Regions from separate parts of the Microbispora rosea genome, predicted to be linked through region 2. Evidence: riboswitches for the same ligand, from Rfam matches in the RefSeq annotation. Region 2 holds a riboswitch; the other holds the start of a gene.
What was found. A riboswitch is a leader RNA that binds a small molecule or an ion and turns the genes downstream of it on or off. The one in region 2 is predicted to bind thiamine pyrophosphate.
Positions count from the first base shown of each region.

Region 1 (5,297 bases), on a different contig from region 2:
GGACGGCCCGCCGAGACACCGGGCCAGGACTGGCTGCTGGTCGGGTCGGACAGCCGGGCGGGCCTGACGGCCGCACAGCGCAAGAAGCTGGCCACCGGAAAGGCGGTCGGCAAGCGCACCGACACGATGATGCTGCTGCACATCCCCGAGAGCGGCCGGCCGACCCTGGTCAGCCTGCCCCGTGACTCGTACGTCCCCGTCGAGGGGCACGGCAGCACCAAGCTCAACGCGGCCTACGCCTTCGGCGGGCCGAAGCTGCTGGCCAAGACGGTCGAGCGGGTGACCGGCATCAGGATCGACCACTACATGGAGATCGGCTTCGGCGGGTTCGTCGGCATCGTGGACGCGGTCGGCGGGGTCAACATCTGCGTGAAGCAGGACATCAAGGACCCGAAGGCCGGGATCAACCTGAAGAAGGGCTGCCAGGACATGGACGGCGGCACCGCGCTCGGCTATGTCCGCACCCGGGCCACCGGCGCCATCCCGGACTTCGAGCGCACCCAGCGGCAGCGTCAGTTCTTCTCGGCCGTCGTCCAGAAGGCCGCGAGCCCCGGCACGCTGATCAATCCGTTCACCTCGGTCCCGCTGGCACTGAGCGCGGCCGACTCCGTCGCCGTCGACCCCGGCACCGGCCTGTTCGACCTGCTGTCGGTCGGCATGGCGATGCGCGAGGGGCCGGTCGCCACCGCCGTGCCGATCGGCTCGCTGCCGACGATCGGCGGCCAGGCGGTGGTCAAGTGGGACACCCAGAAGGCGCTGCGCCTGTTCGAGGCGCTCGCCGCCGACAAGCAGGTGCCCAAGGACGTCATCACCAAGTAGGCCGTCGTCCCCGCGTGGGGGCACCGCCGCTCGCGCGGCGCACGACGTGCGCGGCACGAGCGGCAGGGGGTCAGCTCCCGGCGGTGGCGGCGACCGTCGCGGCGGTCGTGGCCGCGGCCACGGCGGCGTGGATCGACGCGATCGTCTTGCGAACGGCCTCAGCGGTCCACTGGCCCTCGGCGATCTCCTTGATCCGGCCCTTCGGCGCGTCGGGGAACGCCTTGCGGTCGAGCTTCGCCGCGTGCATGACCGCGATCAGGACCGCCGTCCGCTCGTCCGGCTCGGCTCCGGCCAGCACGTTATGAACGCGTTCCCGCACGCCCTGCTCGTGGCTCGGGTCGAGCTCGGGATAGCGCGTGGTGGGGAAGATCCCCAGGATCTTGCCCACCTGCTCGCTCAGCACGCCCCGGGCGGCCAGGCGGGTCAGCAGCCGCTTGCGCAGTTTGCTCGCACGGAGCTTGCCCACCCACCAGTCGGCCTTGCGCGGACCGCGCTCCTCGGCGATGCGGGTGAGGGCCGTGTCCAGCTCCTCCTCGCCCACAGGGGTGGGATCGACGGGCACGACCTTCGCGCCGTCGAGGTCCACCCGGCGGCGTACGGTCAGCTCCGCGAGCAGGGCCCCGGCGAGCGCGCAGTCGAGCTCCACCGACCCGATGACCGGCTTGCCGGTGTCTTCCCGGTAGGCCAGGAGCAGCACTTCCTCGGCGATCGTCAGTGTCACGGAGTCGAGCCTAACTCGCGGATTACGGCCACAATGAGCCCTTATGGGAATCTCTGCGGACCTGCATGCCATCGGGCGGCCGATGCTGGACGCCCAGCTCGCGCACCCGACCGTACGCGGCATCGCGGCGGGCGACCTGCCCGAGGCGGTCTTCCGGTCATGGCTGGAGCAGGACTACCTGTTCCTGCTCGACTACGTCCGGGTGTTCTCGCGGCTGGCCTGGCAGGCTCCGGACGCCCACCTCGGCGACCTGGTCGACCTGGCGCACGCGACGTGGCACGACGAGCTCGACCTGCACCGGTCGCTGGCGGCCGGCTTCGGCGCCGACCTCGACGGCGCGGTGAAGGGGCCGGCCTGCGCGGCGTACACCTCGTTCCTGCTGGAGTCGGCGGCGGACTACGGCGCGGGGCTGGCGGCGCTCTACCCCTGCATGTGGGGCTATTCGACGCTCGGCCGGATCCTGGCCGCCGATCCGCCGGCCGAGCCGCGCTACCGCGCCTGGGTGGACACCTACGCCGACCCCGGGTTCGCCGCCCTCGCCGCGCGCATCGCCGTGATGATCGACGAGGCGGCTCCGGACCCGGCGCGCGCCCGGGAGATGTTCGTCCGCGGCATGGAGCACGAACTCGCGTTCTGGGACGTCCCCTGACCGGCCGGGGTTAGTGTGAGGGCATGCCGGAGCTGCCCGAGGTCGAGGCGCTCGCCGAGTTCCTCCGCGAGCACGCCGTCGGCCGTGCCGTCATCGGGGTGGACGTGACCGCCTTCCAGGCGCTCAAGACCGTCGACCCGCCCGTCACCGCGCTCGCCGGGCTGCTCGTCACCGGCGTGGCGCGGCACGGCAAGTTCCTCGACGTCGACTGCGACGGCCTGCACTTCGTCACCCATCTCGCCCGCGGCGGCTGGCTGCGCTGGCGTGACGACCTCACCGGCGCCAAACCGGTGCGGCCGGGCAAGGGCCCGCTCGCGGTCCGGGTGAGGTTGTCGCCGGGCGAGGACGGCCGCGCCCCCGGGTTCGAGCTGACCGAGGCGGGCACGCAGAAGCGCCTGGCCGTCTACGCGGTGCGCGATCCCGAGGACGTTCCCGGCATCGCCGGCCTCGGGCCCGACCCGCTGGCCGAGGACTTCACGCCGGACCTGCTCAAGACGATCGTGGGCGGCAGCCGCGCGCAGATCAAGGGCCTGCTGCGGGACCAGAAGGTGATCGCGGGCATCGGCAACGCCTACTCCGACGAGGTGCTGCACGTCGCGAAGATGTCCCCCTTCAAGATCGCCGGAACGCTGACGGACGGCCAGGTCGCCGACCTGCACGACGCGATCGTGAGCACGTTGCGGGACGCCGTCGAGCGGGCCAGGGGGCTGGCGGCCAAGGACCTCAAGTCGGAGAAGAAGTCGGGCCTGCGCGTGCACGGCCGTACGGGCGAGGCGTGCGAGGTGTGCGGCGACACGATCAGGGAGGTGTCGTTCGCCGACTCGTCGCTGCAGTACTGCCCGACCTGCCAGACCGGCGGCAAGCCGCTGGCCGACCGCCGCATGTCGCGCCTGCTGAAGTAGGCGGGACTGAAAGGGCGCGGTCCGCGGATCACCGTGGGTCACAGCTCGCCGCCTGGGCCCGGGCATCGGTGGCGTGCCGTCACAATGGGCGCATGACATTGCCGGAAATCGCCCCCGACGCGTTGCCCGAGGACGCGTACCTGCTGGACGTGCGCGAGAACGAGGAGTGGGTGGCGGGCCACGCGCCCGGCGCCGTCCACATCCCGCTCGGCGAGCTGCAGACGCGGGCGGACGAGGTGCCGCACGACCGGCCGGTGTACGTGGTCTGCCGGGTCGGCGGCCGGTCGGCGCACGCCGCGATGTGGCTCAACCACATCGGCCGGGACGCCGTGAACGTGGACGGCGGCATGCGGTCCTGGGCCGCCGTCGGGCGCCCGATGGTGAGCGAGACCGGCGAGGCGCCCTACGTGGCGTAGGACGGGGGCGGCGTAGGAAAACGGTCAAAGAAGTGTCATAATCCCAAAGACATCATCAATACCCCGCGGGAGCTCGGGCGTGACCGGGCTGAGAGGGCGGATCGAACTCGTGCCGCCGACCGCATGAACCTGTCCGGATAATGCCGGCGTAGGGAGCGTGTGATGACTTCTGCCGTCGTCGACGACGTGCACGCGGAGGTTCCGCTCACTCTGGACGAGGAAGCCCCGAGGACGCTGGGCCTGCTCGACCAGGGTGCCTTCTGGGCCAACCTCGGCGTCAGCCTCCTCGGCTTCTCGGGCGCGTTGTTCCTGCTCGACCCGCTGGGCGGCAAGCCGCTCACGTTCACCGCGGCGGTGCTCGCCGCCGTCGTCGGCAGCCTGCTCGGGACCGCGATGGTCGGCCTGGCCGCGATCCCCGGCGTACGCACCGGGCGGCCCGCGATGGTGCTGCTGCGTGGCCTGTTCGGGGCCCGGCTCTCGTACATCCCGACCGTGCTGAACATCGTGCAGATGCTCGGCTGGGGCGCCTTCGAGCTGTGGGTCATCGCCAACGGCGCGCAGGCGCTGTTCGGCACGGCGGTGCCGTACGCGGTGTGGGCGGTGGCGGCGGGTGCGTTGACGATCGCGCTGACGATCCGGCCGCTCGGCGCGCTGCGGCTGCTGCGGCGGTACGTCACGGCGGGCGTGGTGATCGCGATGATCTGGCTGTCGATCGCCCTGTTCCGGCAGGGGCCGTCCGTGGGGGGCGGCACCTGGGACGCCTTCGCCCCCGCCGTCGACTACGTCATCGCGCTGTCGGTGTCGTGGGTGCCGATGGCCGCCGACTACGCCAGGCACTCGCGGTCGAGCGGCGCGGCGTTCACCGGCGTGGTCGCCGGATACACGATCGCCCAGGTGGCCTGCCTGGCCCTCGGCATCGCCGCGCTCGCCCTGGTCGGCAACGACGGGGACAAGGTGTGGGACCCGTTCGTGGCCGCCCCTCTCGGGGTCGTGTTCTTCGGCATCCTGGTGCTGCGCGAGGCCGACCAGTCGTTCGCGAACGTCTACTCGACGACCGTGTCGATCCAGAACCTCGCGCCGCGCTGGGACCGCCGGGTGATCTCGGTCGTGATCGGCGTGCTCACCACGCTGATCGCGCTGTTCGCCGACGTGAACTCCTACGGCGCGTTCCTGAGCGTGATCGGGGCGGTGTTCGTGCCGATGTTCGCCGTGCTCGTGGTGGACTACTTCCTGCTCGGCGGGGCCGCCCGGTGGAACACGGCCGAGGACGCCCCCTCGCGCTGGCTCATGGTCGTGCCGTGGATCCTCGGGTTCGCGGCGTACTGGATCGTGACCTCCACCCCGACCGTCGGCTGGTGGGACGGGATCTGGACCGAGGTCCGCCTCGCCCTCGGGTTCGTCCACCAGCCCTGGATGAACGCCGCGCTCGCCGCGTTCCTGGTGGCCGCGCTGGCGACCGTGGCGCTGTCCGTCCCGGCCCGCCGCCTGCGGTCGCGCCGTTGAGTTCATCGAGCCTCACCTGACGCTCCACGAGCCGTTCGAGGGCGCGTCCGGCGGGTCAGGACGGGCGGACGGTCGTGCCCGCGGTGCGCACGAACGGTTCCAGCAGCGCCCGTGCGGACTCCCAGGCGGTCTGCAGGTCGGTGCCGGACTCGATCAGCCGGGACCCGGCGAACACGATGGCGTTGATCATCTCCGCGGTCTCGGGCACCGCGGAGACGCCGAGATCGCGCAGCGCCCGCACGAGCGGCTCCAGGAGCTGCCGGTGCATGGCACGGCTCTGCTCGGCG
Region 1 is NZ_JBITJO010000001.1:726,678-731,974, forward strand. It holds gene ACIBK1_RS03480 (LCP family protein) at 1-819, shown strand, start outside; gene ACIBK1_RS03485 (GOLPH3/VPS74 family protein) at 890-1,540, opposite strand; gene ACIBK1_RS03490 (TenA family protein) at 1,584-2,189, shown strand; gene ACIBK1_RS03495 (Fpg/Nei family DNA glycosylase) at 2,213-3,091, shown strand; gene ACIBK1_RS03500 (rhodanese-like domain-containing protein) at 3,184-3,507, shown strand; TPP riboswitch at 3,563-3,680, shown strand; gene ACIBK1_RS03505 (purine-cytosine permease family protein) at 3,670-5,010, shown strand; gene ACIBK1_RS03510 (TetR/AcrR family transcriptional regulator) at 5,066-5,297, opposite strand, start outside.
Region 1: linked by a shared signal. The riboswitch ahead of ACIBK1_RS03505 (purine-cytosine permease family protein) and the one ahead of thiO (glycine oxidase ThiO) in region 2 are both predicted to bind thiamine pyrophosphate.

Region 2 (5,297 bases):
CACCCCGCCGGACAGGACCGCGTCGAGGAATTTCTCCAGGTCGCCGCGGTCCCTCCTGCCGTCAGTGCAGAGGTAGAGCCTGGCCTGCGCGAGCCGCTTTCGCCGGATGTCGTCCACCCGACCACAATGCCATGCGGCGGCGGGGTCAGAAGCCGAGGGCCTGGGCCCTGCGCTTGACCTCGGTGTGCCGGCCCTTCACGATCGCGTCGATCGGGGCCCCGGGCAGCGAGTCGTCCGGGGTGAACAACCACCGGATCGACTCCACCTCGTCGTACCCGGCGTCGGACAGGACGGTGAGCGTGCCGGGCAGGCCCTTGAGCACCTCGCCGTCCACGATGAACACCGCCGGGATCTGCGGCTCGCCGCCACCCCGCCGGACGCCGACGAGCTTCTTGTCCTTGAGGAGCTGCTTGGCGCGGCCGACGTTGAGTCCCAGCTTCTTGGCGGCCTCCGAGAGGGGGAGCCACTCCCCTACCAGTTGGTCGGTCTCCCGGTCGATCTGCGCAACAGTAAGCGTCACGGAACCACCATTACCACATACGCGCTGCCGGGAAACACCTTGATTAGGCCATAATGCAGTCGCGTAGCGGCCGGGCCGGATCCACCACCCGCAGAGGATCGAGCCGCTGACCGCCCTCGACGATCTTCCGGCCCTGCACCACGTCGCGCGGCCGGTCGACGGTGAGCACCGCGGCGAGCCGGTCGTCCGCCGTCAGCCAGCACACCGCCCACTTCGCGTCCCTGCGCGGGTCGCCGCGCAGCACCATGCGGTCGCCGGCCTCCCGGTGACCGGCGAACTGCACCATGTGACCGAACTGCTCGGACCAGAAGTACGGCACGGGGTCATAGACCGCCTCCCCGCCCAGCAGGGTGGCGGCGGCCACGTCGGGGGCCTGGAGCGCGGTGTCCCAGTGCTCGACGCGCAGCCGGGAGCCGAACCTGCGCGACCACCAGCTCGCGCAGTCGCCCACCGCGACCACGTTGGGCAGCGACGTGCGCAGGTGCTCGTCGACCACCACCCCGTCGTCGACGCGGACCGCCGACCCCTTCAGCCAGTCGACGGCGGGGCGCACCCCGACGCCGGTGACGACCACGTCGGCCGGGACCCGGGCGCCGGACATGAGCGTCAGGCCGTCGGGGTCCACGGTGCCGACCAGCGCCCCGAGGCGCAGCTCGACGCCCGCCTGCGCGTACCAGCCGGTGGTGTGGCTGCCCACGGCGGGCCCGAGGGCCACGGCGAGCGGGCTCTCCCCCGCTTCCACGACGGTCACCGCGCAACCGGCCCTGGCCGCCGCGGTCGCGACCTCCGCGCCGATCCAGCCGGCCCCGACGACGGCCACGCGGGCGCCGGGGACCAGCCGCTCGCGCAGCGCGAGCGCGTCCTCGATCGTGCGCAGCACGTGCTGACGGCCCTCCCCGCGCAGGCGGATCGGCGTGGCGCCGGTGGCGATGACCAGGCCGTCGTATTCCAGCTCGCCCTCGGTCGTCTCCAGCACGCCGTCGCGCAGGCCCTTGGCCGCCGTGCCGAGACACAGCCGTACGTCGAGGGCGTCGAGGTCGGAGTCGACGACAGTGGAGTCGGTCTCTCCGAGCAGCACCGCCTTCGACAGCGGCGGCCGGTCATAGGGGCGATGGTGTTCCTCGCCGATGAGCGTGATGCGTCCGGTGAACCCACGGAACCTCAACGCCTCGATGCTTCGCACGCCGGCCAGGCCGGCACCCACCACCACGACGTGATCCACAGCTTGACCATAGATTGTCAACGGGGGCCCTGGCCAACGGGGCCCCCATAACGAGTTGGGTAATTGACGCGCACTTCCACGGGGGCCCGCATTGTGAGCCCCGCGCCTTTCACCGCGTCTTCCCACCGCGCGTTCTCACATCGCGTTGTCACATCGCGTTCTCACCGGAGCACGCGCAGCCGGATGTTCGTCGCGTGCGGCACATGCGAGACGCAGGTCCGTTCGAGCCGGACCCGGGCCCCGCCGGGGCGGGAGAACAGCCGGACGCCGTCGCCGAGCATCACGGGCGCCACGCACACGAATATCTCGTCGAGCAGGCCCGCGTCGAGGCACTGCGCGGCGACGTCGGCGCCGAGCACGTTGACATACCTGTCCCCGGCGGCCGCCCTGGCCGCCTCGACGGCGGCGCCGAGGTCCGTCACGAAGGTCACGCCGGGCACCGGCGCGGCCGGGACATCGTGGGTGAGCACGATCTGCGGCCCGCTCCACGCGCCGCCGAACGCGCCCTCCTTCGGGGTGCCGCGGTTCGGGTCGTCGCCCCGGAAGGTGCGGTTGCCGACGAGCAGCGCGCCGATGTCGCCGACGAGCCCGTCCGCGTCCGGATTGGGCCCGAGATATTCGGTCAGCCAGGACATGTCGCCGCCCGGCCCGGCGATGAAGCCGTCCAGGGACATGGTGGCCGAATACAGCATCGTGGCCATGAGGTGCCTCCGCAGAGTCGTTGAACGTCCGGTCTCCTATGACGGCGGCCGGCCCCCGTACTCATCGGTCCGGCGATCGCCCGTTATAGGCGGCGTACTACCCTTATGGGGGTAAGACGCGCGGGAGCCCGGCGGACCGGGCTGAGAGGAGAGCGTGAGGCTCTCGACCGCCCCGACCTGATCCGGGTAATGCCGGCGAAGGGAGCGCTGTGTCCCGCACACCGCCATCCGGCGTCCAGTCCGGCTACGACGTCGTGATCGTGGGCGGCGGGGTGGCGGGCCTGGCCGCGGCCTGGCGCACCGCCCGGCGCGGCCTGTCGGCGGCGGTGATCGACCCCTCGCCCGGAGGCGGGGCCACCCACGCGTCGGCGGGGATGCTCGCGCCGGTCAGCGAGGTGACCTACACGGAGGAGCCCCTGCTGCGGCTCGGTCTCGCGTCGCTGGCGGCCTGGCCGGCGTTCCGGGCGGAGCTTGAGGACGAGACCGGCGCCGACCTCGACTACCGGACCGAGGGCACGCTGGATGTCGCCCGCGGCGCGGACGACATGGCCGTCCTCGACGACCTCGCGGCCTTCGAGCGGACGCTCGGCCTGCGGGTCGAGCGGCTCACCGGGCGCGAGTGCCGCTCCTTCGAGCCGATGCTCTCCCCCTCCGTACGCGGTGGGCTGCTGGCCCGCGACGACGCCTGGGTCAACCCGCGCAGGGTCGTGCGCGCCCTGCTCACGGCGTTCGAGAAGGCGGGCGGCACGCTCGTGAACGAGCGCGTCGCCGGAATCGACGCCCAGGGGCCGGGCGCCCCCCGCGTACGGCTGGAGTCCGGCGGCGCCGTCACGGCCGGCCAGGTCGTCGTGGCGGCCGGGTCGTGGTCGGCGTCCCTGCTGCCCGGCCTGCCGGTGCGCCCGGTCAAGGGCGAGATCCTCCGGCTGCGCGGGCCACGCGGCTTCCTCACCCGGTGCGTCAGGGGGCTGGTGCACGGCTCCCCCGCCTACCTGGTCCCCCGCGGCGACGGAGAGATCACCCTGGGCGCCACCACCCAGGAGATGGGGTACGACGCGCGGGTCACCGCCGGAGGCGTGTACGAGCTGCTGCGCGACGCCCGCGAACTGGTGCCCGGCATCACCGAGCTCGAACTGGCCGAGACGACGACCGGCTTCCGCCCGGGCACGCCCGACAACCTTCCGCTCATCGGTCCCGCCGGGCCGCCCGGCGTGCTCGCGGCGACCGGGCACGGACGCAACGGGGTGCTGCTGTCCCCGGTCACCGCCGACGCCGTCGCCGCGTTCCTCACCGGCGACGAGGTGCCCCCGGTCGCCCGGTTCTGCGATCCAGGGAGATTCAGCCAATGAAAGTCACGATCAACGGAAGCGCGGCCGAACTGCCGGACGGCGCCACGATCGGCGACGCCGTACGGACCCTCACGGCCCTCACGTCGGGGGTCGCGGTGGCGCTGAACGGCGAAGTCGTGAGCCGGAGCGCCTGGGACTCCACCCAGGTCGCCGACGGCGACGGCGTCGAAGTGCTCACGGCCGTGCAGGGAGGGTGAGCATGACCGACGACGTCCTCGTGCTGGGCGGGGAGAAGTTCACCTCGCGGCTCATCATGGGCACCGGCGGCGCACCGTCGCTGGAGGTGCTCGACCAGGCGCTGGAGGCCTCCGGCACCGAGCTGACGACCGTCGCGATGCGCAGGCTCGACCCGGAGTCCCGCGGTTCGGTGCTCGACCTGCTGCGCGCTCGCGGCATCAGGGTGCTGCCGAACACGGCGGGCTGCTTCACCGCCGGGGAGGCGGTGCTGACCGCCCGCCTGGCCCGCGAGGCGCTGGAGACCGACTGGGTCAAGCTGGAGGTCATCGCGGACGAGCGGACCCTGCTGCCCGACCCGATCGAGACCTTCGACGCCGCCGAGCGGCTGGTCGCCGACGGTTTCACGGTGCTGCCGTACATCGGCGACGACCCGGCGCTGGCCCGCAGGCTCCAGGACGCCGGGTGCGCGGCGGTGATGCCGCTCGGCGCCCCGATCGGCTCAGGGCTGGGCATCCGCAACCCGCACAGCATCGAGCTGATCGTCGAGGCCGCCACGGTGCCGGTGATTCTCGACGCCGGCATCGGCACGGCCAGCGACGCCGCGCTGGCGATGGAGCTGGGCTGCGACGCCGTGCTGCTGGCGACTGCCGTGACGCGGGCGCACCGGCCCGGCCTGATGGCCGCGGCCATGCGGCAGGCGGTCACGGCCGGGCGGCTCGCCCGTCTCGCCGGGCGCATCCCGCGCCGCCGCTACGCCGAGGCGTCCTCCCCCGCTCGCGCGTCCTGAATCCGCCACCCCCGCGACCAGCCGTCCTCCCCTCGCCCGCCTGCCCCGAACGTCTGCGCGGGCGGGGTGGACGGCGGCCGGTCCCTCGTCTGGTAAGCCCGGTTTTCGGAATCGGCATGGCTTTTCGGACGGCGCGGGAGGCGGCCGAATAGGTCTCGGTTTGGGATTCGGGAACACGCCCGGCGGCAAATCACCCGTAAACTCTGGCGAGTGGACACGACGCTAACCGACCCGCTCGTGGGGCAGTTGCTCGACGGGCGATACCGCGTCGAGTCCCGGATCGCCCGGGGTGGCATGGCCTCCGTCTACCTGGCTCTGGACGTCCGGCTCGACCGCACGGTCGCCGTCAAGGTGATGCACCGCTCGCTGGCCGAGGACCCGCAGTTCGTGCGGCGGTTCATCGGCGAGGCCAAGTCGGTGGCCAGCCTTTCGCACCCCAACATCGTGCAGGTCTTCGACCAGGGCACCGACGGGGCGCACGTCTACCTGTCGATGGAGTACGTCCCCGGCCGGACGCTGCGCGACGTCCTGCGCCGGCGCGGCC
Region 2 is NZ_JBITJO010000006.1:276,900-282,196, forward strand. It holds gene thiE (thiamine phosphate synthase) at 1-117, opposite strand, end outside; gene ACIBK1_RS26105 (Rv2175c family DNA-binding protein) at 146-520, opposite strand; gene ACIBK1_RS26110 (NAD(P)/FAD-dependent oxidoreductase) at 564-1,742, opposite strand; gene ACIBK1_RS26115 (dihydrofolate reductase family protein) at 1,904-2,443, opposite strand; TPP riboswitch at 2,554-2,664, shown strand; gene thiO (glycine oxidase ThiO) at 2,653-3,789, shown strand; gene thiS (sulfur carrier protein ThiS) at 3,786-3,986, shown strand; gene ACIBK1_RS26130 (thiazole synthase) at 3,989-4,753, shown strand; gene pknB (Stk1 family PASTA domain-containing Ser/Thr kinase) at 4,964-5,297, shown strand, end outside.